DNA from 3 places in the Mesorhizobium sp. CA13 genome. Region 1 is predicted to be linked to each of the others. Evidence: predicted binding sites of a transcription regulator. Region 1 holds the regulator's gene; each other region holds the start of a gene.

The links. Region 1 encodes LexA, which represses DNA repair genes until DNA is damaged. Its sites were predicted from a motif close to TGTTCNNNNTGTGTTCNG; they were not measured.
Region 2: dinB (DNA polymerase IV) is a predicted target of LexA. The motif match lies at 1,507-1,524, and genes of this name have one in related genera.
Region 3: LB566_RS18245 (ImuA family protein) is a predicted target of LexA. The motif match lies at 1,618-1,635, and genes of this name have one in related genera.

What each region holds. Positions count from the first base shown of each region.
Region 1 is NZ_JAIUHS010000004.1:256,471-259,743, reverse strand. It holds gene LB566_RS12690 (ComEC/Rec2 family competence protein) at 1-1,068, shown strand, start outside; gene lexA (transcriptional repressor LexA) at 1,062-1,802, opposite strand; gene LB566_RS12680 (TetR/AcrR family transcriptional regulator) at 2,268-2,939, shown strand; gene kynU (kynureninase) at 2,942-3,273, shown strand, end outside.
Region 2 is NZ_JAIUHS010000003.1:335,384-338,656, forward strand. It holds gene LB566_RS10515 (sterol desaturase family protein) at 1-175, shown strand, start outside; gene dinB (DNA polymerase IV) at 237-1,478, opposite strand; gene LB566_RS10525 (hypothetical protein) at 1,621-1,857, shown strand; gene LB566_RS10530 (winged helix-turn-helix transcriptional regulator) at 1,972-2,388, opposite strand; gene LB566_RS10535 (dihydrofolate reductase family protein) at 2,531-3,118, shown strand; gene LB566_RS10540 (alpha/beta fold hydrolase) at 3,238-3,273, opposite strand, start outside.
Region 3 is NZ_JAIUHS010000007.1:181,771-185,043, reverse strand. It holds gene LB566_RS18250 (DUF6504 family protein) at 1-567, opposite strand, end outside; gene LB566_RS18245 (ImuA family protein) at 509-1,594, opposite strand; gene LB566_RS18240 (metallopeptidase family protein) at 1,862-2,284, shown strand; gene LB566_RS18235 (TetR/AcrR family transcriptional regulator) at 2,303-2,932, opposite strand; gene LB566_RS18230 (hypothetical protein) at 3,102-3,273, shown strand, end outside.

The DNA of each region.
Region 1 (3,273 bases):
TCGGATCGCAAAGCCGACAAAGCGCGGACCCCGCCGCCGCAACGGACCTGGCCCGGCTTCCTGACGCGAAAATTGCTGCTGGCGACAGGTGGGCTGGCGATGACCTCGATCATCGCGGGAAGCGCCACGGCGCTTTTCGCCATCTGGCATTTCCAGCGCGTGTCGCCACTCAGCCTGTTCGCCAATCTTGCAGTCATGCCGATCGTTTCCGTCGTGATGTTCCTTGCGGTTGCCAGTGCGCTGCTGATGCCGTTCGGGTTCGATGGACCATCGCTTTATCTGATGGGCAAGGGACTGACCGCGATGATCGCCATATCCGGATGGATCTCGCAACGCTCGCCGGTCGACGCGGTCGGGTTGATTTCGCAGCAATCCGTTCTTCTGGTCGCGATCGCCCTGGTCATCGCGACGATGGCCACGACATGGCTGCGGCTGGCGGCACTTCCCTTCGCGCTCGCCGGCCTGTTGACCGTCGCGGATACGCGCACGCCGGACGTGCTGATTTCGGAGGATGCCCGCCTGGTGGCGCTGCCGATCGGCGGCGGCGAGCTCGCGATCAACCGGGCGCGCCCGAACGAATTCACGGTCGACAACTGGAAACGCGCGCTGAAATCCGAAACCATCGTTGGGCCGGAGCTGTTCGACAGCGGCGACCGACAGTTCGACATCTTCGATCCCGCGCAACTTCCCGCCGGAGCGCCTTTCTATTGCTTCACCGGCCTGTGCATGGCCCGGCATCCCTCCGGGGCGATCATCGCGCAGGTGGAGGATCGCAAGGATGCCTGGAGGGCCTGCGCCTATGCGGATCTGATAGTCATCGACGATCCCGGGGGCTACGACCCCTGCCACAATCCGCTGGTCCTCGTCATCACCAAGCGGCAGCTCGCTCGGAACGGAAGTGCCGCCGTCTTCTTCGACCAGCAATCGGCGACGGAACCGGCCCAGGTCAGCTTTGCCGTCGACAGGCCATATCGGCCCTGGCACGAACAGCGAAAATTCTCGCGCGAGGCACGGGGACTGCCTCCCTACCGCAAACCCGAAAAGCCCAACGCCGAACCCGCTCAGTAGCGCCTGATCAGTCCGACCAGCTTGCCTTGCACCTTGACCCTGTCCGGTCCGAAAATACGTGTTTCATAAGCCGGATTGGCGGCCTCGAGCGCAATCGAGGCGCCCTTGCGACGGAAGCGCTTCAGCGTCGCTTCCTCCTCGTCGACCAGGGCCACGACAATCTCGCCGGGACTTGCGGTGTCGGCGTTGCGGATGATGACCGTATCGCCGTCGAAGATGCCGGCCTCGATCATCGAATCGCCCTTGACCTCCAGCGCATAATGCTCGCCGCCCATGATCATGTCCGGCGGCACCGAGATGGAATGCGTCTGATGCTGGATAGCGTCGATCGGCACGCCGGCCGCGATACGGCCCATGACCGGGATCGAAACCGCTGAAACCACGTCGTCGTCATTGCCAGCGGCGGGCAGGCGCGAGGGCGCCGCCGGCTTGATCTGCCTGTTAAGGCCGCCCTGTCCGAGGCTGCCCTGGATGACGCTCGGGGAGAACTTCTTTGCCGCGTTAAGACCCGGCGCGATCGAATCCGGCAGGCGCAGCACCTCCAGCGCGCGGGCCCGGTTCGGCAGGCGGCGAATGAAGCCGCGCTCCTCCAACGCCGTGATCAGCCGATGAATTCCCGACTTAGAGGCGAGGTCCAGCGCTTCCTTCATCTCGTCGAAGGACGGCGGAATGCCGCTTTCCTTCAGCCGTTCATGGATGAACATCAAGAGTTCATGTTGCTTGCGCGTGAGCATGGCGGCCCCCAAAGGCATTGCACGAAGGGTCTGGAATCAGAATCAGAAAACAAACCCAGAACAAACACTATCTGTTCCAGTTGTGTTCCGCAACCATTTAAAGTTTAATGAATTCGTTAAGGCGGCGGAAACGAAAGGCCCTCCCGCAGCCAGCATCCTGCCAGCGCCGTCTGTCGTCAATGCGCTCTCAGCCTCTTTGAAACTATTTTGGTTAATGGCCTGTGGCCCGGCCGATCTCCACTGTTGGTACAAGCCTGCAAACTGTGTGACCGGCAGGTGCCGGCTGCCTTTTGGGGCGGATCAAAATCTCCGCGGCTCGTGAACGAAACGAAACCAAAATGCCAACTTCCTGCCGGAAAGCGGCCAGGCATCACCGAATGCGACGGGCTGCGTTCGTTCGCTCCTTGCTTCCGGCTCGCTTGACTAAACCGTATAACAATGTACGGTTTTCGAAGAGGGACACCAATGACCACGCCGAAGCAGGCCGCGCGACGTGAACGGATAGAGGAGGCCGCCTATGCGGTGCTCCGGGAAACCGGCTACAAAAGCGCCTCCCTGCTTGCCATCGCCAAGCGGGCATCGGCCTCGAACGAAACCCTCTACAACTGGTACGGCAACAAGCAGGTCCTGTTTCGATCCCTGATCGAAGCCAATGCGGGAGAAGCAAGGAAGCTGCTGGAGGACGCCCTTCGCCAGGCGCGCGATCCGCTCGAAACCCTGAACTTGCTCGGGCCAGTCCTGCTGACCCTTGTGACGGGCGACAAGGCGGTGGCGCTCAATCGCGCCGCAGCCGGCGACGTCAACGATACAGGCACGCTTGGCCAGTCGATCGCGCAATTCGGCCGCAATACCATAATGCCGCTTGTTGGCGACCTGCTTCGAACCGCAAGTCGGGCCGGCCTGATCGCCTGTGACGATCCTGCCGAAGCCGCCGACATCTACGTCCGGCTTTTGATCGGCGATCTCCAGGTTCGCCGGATCGTCGGGGTGCTCGAGGAGTTGCCTCGGCCGGAAATCGAGCAAAGATCGAACCGGGCGTTCACCCTGTTTTTGCGCCTCTATGCGGCCAGCCCTTGCCCCGGCGGCAAAACGGCCGGCCCGTTTCCGGGGCGCTCTTCTCACCGAGGAACATCGTGACCATGAGCAAAATTCCCGATCTCGCAGCGATCGAGGCAATGGACACCGCGGATCCGCTGCGTGCCATGCGTGACCGCTTCACCTTGCCTCAAGGGGTGATCTATCTCGACGGCAATTCGCTCGGCGCCGCTTCGCCCGCCGTGTTCGGCGAGCTGCAGAAGGCCGCCACGCAGGAGTGGGCGCAGGATCTCATCCGCGCCTGGAACACCGCCGGCTGGTTCGACATGCCGGTCGAACTCGGCGACCAGCTCGGGCGCCTGATCGGGGCCGCCGCCGGCCAGACGGTGGTCTGCGATACCACCTCGATCAACATCTACAAGGTGCTGCATGCGGC
Region 2 (3,273 bases), on a different contig from region 1:
CTACCTTTGGTACATCAGCATCCACCACATAATCCATCACTGGCATCCCAGGCATCCGAGCTATCTCTACACGCTGAAGCGCCGCCACGCGCTGCATCATCATGTCGACGAAAACGTCAATTACGGCGTGACGTCGCTGTTCTGGGATCGGGTTTTCGGCACGATGCGCCTCTGAAGCCCAAAGGTGCGCGCCATTCGGGGAGCGCAGGTCGGACGGATGAGGCGGCCATTCCCGCTCACAATTCTTTCTGCGCCAATTCCCTGAACTCGTCGGGCACGGAGCGGGCCGCCTCCAGCGCCACGGTGCCGTAGCCGACGGCCTGTTTGCCGAAGCGTTCGCGGATCTTGTCGATGGCGCGGTCGGCGCCAAAGCGGGCGAGGCCCTTCCTGGTGCCGGGGCGGCGCTTTTCGTCGGCGAGGCCGAGCGGCAGTTCGAGCTGCAATTCGGCACTTTCCTCCAGATGCGAGACGGAGATCGCCAGCAGCGAAATCGTCCTGTCATGCGGATGATCGGCAAGCACGCCCCGCACCAGGTCTGTCGCGATCTCGGCCAGCATCACCGTCGCCGAGATCGGCTGGTCGAGCGTTATCGAGCGGGTGACCGCGCTGAGGTCGGCGAAGCGCACGCGCACCGTCACCGTGCGGCCGGGGCGCGCCTTGGCGCGCAGCCGGCTGGCGACGCGATCGGCCAGATGCAGCAGGACGGGGATGTAGATGCATTCCAGCGCCGGCTTGCGGCCAAGCGCCGACTGGGCACCGGCCGAATGGGCGCGGCGATGTGTTTCCAATCTGCGCGGGTCGCGGTTCCACGACAAGGCGGCGAGCTTTTCGCCGGCGGCGGGGCCGAGCAGCCGCGCCAGCGCGCCGCTATGCGTCCTGGCCAGTTCGCCGATGGTCTCGACGCCGATCTCGGCCAGCCGTGCCCTGGTCGCCGGGCCGACGCCCCACATCAGCGAGACCGGCAGGTCGTGCAGGAAGGCGATCTCGGTGCCGGGCTCGACCACCACCAGCCCATCCGGCTTGGCAACTTGCGAGGCGATCTTGGCCAGGTGCTTGGTGCGCGCCACGCCGATCGAGATCGGCAGGCCGAGTTCGCTCCGCACGCGGCGGCGAATGGTCGAGGCGATCTCCCGCGGCTGTCCGAACAGATGCGTGCAACCGGCGACATCGGCGAAGGCCTCGTCGATGGAGATGCGCTCGACCAGCGGCGTGAAATCGTCGAGCACCTTCATCGCGGCGTCGCCGAGCCGCTGGTAGTCACGGAAATTTCCGCCGACGAAGATCAGCCGCGGGCAGAGCTCGCGCGCCTTGCGGCCCGGCATGCCGCCGCGCACGCCGAAAGCGCGGGCCTCGTAGGAGGCGGCGAGCACGACGCCGCCGCCGACCGCGATCGGCTTGCCGCGCAGCGACGGGTCGAGAAGCTGCTCGACCGAGGCATAGAAAGCATCGAGATCGGCATGCAGGATGGTGGGCTCCATCCCCGGTTCCTCGCCACGTTGTAGAATATGGAACATAAAGAGAACAAACATTGCTCGCTGTCAAGCGAGGTCGCGATCTGCCGGAACATTGTCGCTCACAATCGCGTTGACGGGCCGAAGGGAGCTGCATGCGGAGGCTGGCATGGGCAACTTTGAAATGATCGATCTGGTTTGCGTCGTCAACGCCTGCTCCACCGACCGCGCCGCCGGGCGGCTGGTGTCGATGGCCAGGGCCGTGGAGGAATTGCGGGTGCTGACCGGCGATTTCGTCTCGGCCGACGAAACGGTTGCGAATGCGTTGAGTGAAGTCGCGCTGCAATGCGGCTGTGCCGTGCTGTTCGATGAGCAGGCGGGCGCCGACATATTGCGCACGCCATAGCTCGTCGCCGGCGTGCTTGTTTTTGCGCTATTCCGAACACAGGGCCGTCACACGCTTTTCAACGCGCGTTGCCTATGCGTGTCGTTGTCCCGAGGTAGCCTTGGGCGGCATCCATTAACCGAGATGCTCCGCTCGCAGCGCCTGCTTCAGGCGCTCCAGCGCCGGCTCCCCGCCGGCAGCGAGCTTATCGGCGATCCTTGCCAGATGATCGTCGGCCTTGCGGTGCTTGCTGCTCCAGGCGCCGAGCGTGGCCAGCACGGGCACAAGGTCGATGCCGGCCTCGGTCAGGCGATAGATCGCCTTCAACCCATGCGTGGGATCACCGCTGCGGGTGAGGATGCCTTCGTCCTGCAATGTCTGGAGGCGCTCGGCCAGCGTGCGCGAGGATATGCCCTCGTCGGATTGCAGGAATTCGCGAAAGTGCTTTTTTCCGGCGAAGACCAGATCTCGGATGATGAGCAGCGTCCAGCGGTCGCCGAGCAGTTCGAGCGACAGGTTGATGGGGCAGCCGGACCGGTCCCGCGTCGACATGTGCATGGTTCCATTTTTAAATCGCTTTACTATTGACAGCGTTTTCATCTCAGGTCAATAGTTCCAAATGTAAACCATCGGCAGCCGTGCCGGCCGAGCGGGTAAAACGAGCCGCTCGGCCCTTTGACCGGGGAGAACCATGATGAAAAAGCTGATCCTGCAGATGCAGATGTCGGTCGACGGTTTTGTCGGCGCCGACGCGGATCATCGCTGGCAGCTCTGGGAATGGGGCGACGACAGCGCCTGGGACGAGGAGCTGAAACGGGATTTCAACGCCGTCTTCGCCGGCATCGATACCATCCTCTTGAGCCGCAAGATGGCCGAGGAAGGCTACCTCACCCATTGGGGCAATGCGGCCAAGAAATTTCCCAGGGACCCGTTCTATGCTTTTGCCCAGCGCATCGTCGAGGCGAAGAAGGTGGTGCCGAGCGACAGGCTCAAGGCCTCGCGATGGGAGCGCACGACAGTGGTCAGCGGCGACCTGCCACGGGAGGTCGGCGCGCTCAAGGCGGGTGAGGGCGGCGACATCGCGGTATTCGGCGGCGCCGGCTTCGCCTCGGCGCTGATCGCGGCCGGGCTGGTCGACGAGTTCCAGCTGTTCATCAACCCGGCGGTGCTTGGCGCCGGACGCCGCATCTTCGACCAAGGCGGGTTCCGGACATTGCGGCTGCTCGGCTCGAAATCCTATGCCTGCGGCATGGTGGTGAGCCGATACGCGCCAGCGGGGTGACAGGGTGGCGTAAGCCCTGCGCCAAAACCGTTTCGGCGGAATCCCTTGGCCGCGTCTGTTCGTCTTCGAGTGCGACAGTCGCGGTGCGACGAAAGAGCATGCGATGGGACGGTTCTTGGCTATTTCAACGCGTCCGCCGCCGCCAGGATGACATC
Region 3 (3,273 bases), on a different contig from region 1:
GAGGCGCAACAGCAGGGAGCCGCCGAAGCGGCGGGCGAGCGGCGCGCGCGGCGCGGCCATGACCGCGCCCGCCGTACGCAGGCCCACACTTTCCAGGCTGGCGCGGATTTCCGGCGCGATGCGCAGCGCCGCCAGCGGCAAGGGCGCCAGAAGCGCTTCCTCCTCGCCGCCGGCAACGATGCGGTCGCCGCAGAACCGCGCCGCCGCCCAGGCGGCGCCGGGCGTCGCGGCAAGACCGGCGCGGACGTCGAACCCTTGCTGGAAGAAGCGCGACAGGATCTCGTCCAGCATGGTGCGTTCGCCGCCGAAAAGATGGGTGCAGCCGGTGACGTCGAGGAACAGGCCGTCGGTCCCGTCGAGCGCCACCAGCGGAGTGTAGCGGTCGCACCAGTCGGCAAGGCCTTCGAGCAGGCGCCGGTCGGCTTCGGCATCGGCCTCCATTATGTCGATCGACGGATGCATGGCGCGCGCGTCGGCAATGCCCATGCCGGGCTTCAGATGCAGCGCCTCAGCCCGCTCGTCGAGGGCTAAGATGCGCTGCGCGTTGCTGTCGCGATGGCTGATCACCAGCGGCCGGTGATCCGACGGCCGGGAACGCCAGGACCGCCCCAGGCGCTGCCGCAGGATCCGTTCGGCCGCGAGATAGGGAAACCACAGGGACAGGATTCTTTGCTCGTTCTTCCCCGGCCCTTCTTTCCCCAATCCTTCTTTCCCCAATCTTTCTTTCATCGAATACGCGTTCATCGGGGTTCCACTCCAATATGAATTGTCCTGGCAGGGCCGTGCGGCTCTTGCCGATGTTGATGGTGAAGGCGGGGCGGCCGATCGAGCCGGCAAGCGGCCCGGCGACCGTGTCGCGCGGCCCTGCCGGCGCCGGCGAGACGATGAGGCGGACGGGCGCCGCCGTCGGTTCGGGTTCGGCCGCCTGCCGCAGCAGGAAGACCGGCCGGCCGGCGCTCTGCGCGCGGGCGTGCAGCCGGCGCGTCGCGGTCAGGTCCAGCCGCTGCGGATTGCCGCGGACTTCAAGGATGACGGCGGCGAGCGCCGTCATGCGGGCCGCCTCCTCGGCGACCCACAGCGCATCGGCGAGCCTTGGCGCCTCGGAAAACAGCAATTGCTCCGGCTCGATGCCGAAGGCGGCGTGGAGGCCCCTTGCATAGGGAAAGCCCGCCTCGCGAAAAACCTCCTGGGTGCCGATCCAAAGCACCGGCAATCGCGATCCTTGCTTGAGGATCAGGCTGGGCTTGAGGATCAGGCTGGCGAGCGACAGGGCGAAGCCGGCGACGGCTCCGGCATCGCGGGTCTCGACGCCATGGATTTCGTTCAAGGCCGCTTTCGGCAGGCCGCCGCCCAGATCGTCGCCCAAATGGCCCCCCAAGAGGGCATCGAGCCGGCCGACGCCGGTGCGCAGGAAAGCATCCGGCCTGGCCACGGCGATGCCGCGCCGGACCACGGTGCGGTCCGCGTCGGCCATGCCGTCGTCGGAAGCCGCGCCGGCCGGCGCCTGCAGGCGCTCGGGCAGCGTTCCCTCGATCTTCGCGATCTGGCGGCGCAGGGCAAAAACAGTCTCCCGCGCCACGGCGGTCATCGCCATGACGGTCAGCTTCCACTCACAATTGTTCCTGTTATGTTCCTATTGATTCCAGAGGCGACCCCAAGAGTCAAGCAGACTCACGGGGAATTTATTCCTCTCCGATAGGAGTGTCGCGTTTGGCCGGGAAAGCCGGCCGCGCCCCCAAGCCAGGCGAAACGGCCCCCGGCGCCATGCGCAATTCCCTGCTCCGGGTTTGAACCGGGGAAATCCCGCGTCATTTGCCGATTGTGGCGCGAAAGCCTATATGCCGGGATCAAAGGACAAAGCATGGCCCGCATCTACAAGACCCGCGTCTGGCATGACCAGCTTTCGCCGTCGATCGACGAGATGGAGTTCCTGGCGCTGGAGGCCTACGCCCATCTGCCCGAGGATTTTCGCAAGCTGACCGGCGAGATCATCATCCAGATCGCCGAATTCCCGACCGACGAGATCATGGACGACCTGTCGCTGGAAACGCCCTTCGACCTGCTCGGCCTATTCGAGGGACGCGGCATTGCCGAGCGCTGGAACCCACAGACCGGCGAAGGCCCGAACCGCGTCACGCTCTACCGCCGCGCCATTCTCGACTACTGGGCCGAGAACGAGGAGACCTTGGGCGACATCGTCACCCATGTGCTGATCCACGAGATCGGCCACCATTTCGGCCTGTCGGACGACGATATGGAGAAGATCGAAGAGGCGGCCGAGTGACGGTTCTACGTCAGACCGTCATTTCACAATGAGTGTGACGAAATGTTTTAATACGTTCTGCATAGTCTGCTCCCCGGTATGTCCTGCCACTGCCCATTGCGCAAAATGTCCATCAATGTACATGCGTGCGAGCCCGTAGACGAGCGCCCTCGCGGCTATCTGGGTCTCTGCCATGTCGTCCGACCGGAGCATGTTTCGTCGCTGTGCTTCTGCCATTGACGCTTCCATCAGCGAACGCACCGCTTCGTTATCGTGACGCAGCGACTCTGAAGCATCCCAATCAATAAGATTGCGTGTCGAGATGATCTGGAAGTGGGTGGGGTTTCGAATTGCCCAGCGCAAATAGGCGATTCCAACAGCGGCAAAGCGTTCGATCGGATCGTCCGTCGCAACCTTCTCGACCGCATCCGTGATCTCCGAGCGGAACCGGCTCATTGCCTGCTCCGCGACAGCCGTCATCAATGCGGTCTTGTTGCTGAAGTGGCGGAACGGCGCACCTGGGGAAACGCCGGCACGCTTTGCGGCTTCGCGCACGCTCACATTGTCGGGGCCGCCTTCCTCGACCAGTTGAACCGCGGCATCGATCAGGACCTCCCGCAAATTGCCATGGTGGTAACCAGTGCGATGAGGCGCCTTGGCTTTTGCCATCTCTTTCCCTTCGTCCCGCAGAGCTGCTCCCGCCTCTGTAGCATGATTCCGCGATTTATGTAATCGCCGTTTACAATTCCGGCCAGAGGATGTAAGCAGTGATTACCGATGAGATCGGAACAGGCCTGCGGTCTTCGCGGCTCCCGAACTCCCCGCTGAGGAGACGAACATGCTCGCCAGAACAGCCCCACCCCGCCCGCAATCGGGCATTTCGCATCAAAGTCCAGCCGAAGAACCTCAGCAGGAGAATTTCGCGATTGTTCAGTCGAGCGCTGCTGTGCCCTCCTTCACGCTTTATCGGCTTGCCGCCGTCGCCGGGATGGGAAGCGCGCTTATTCTTC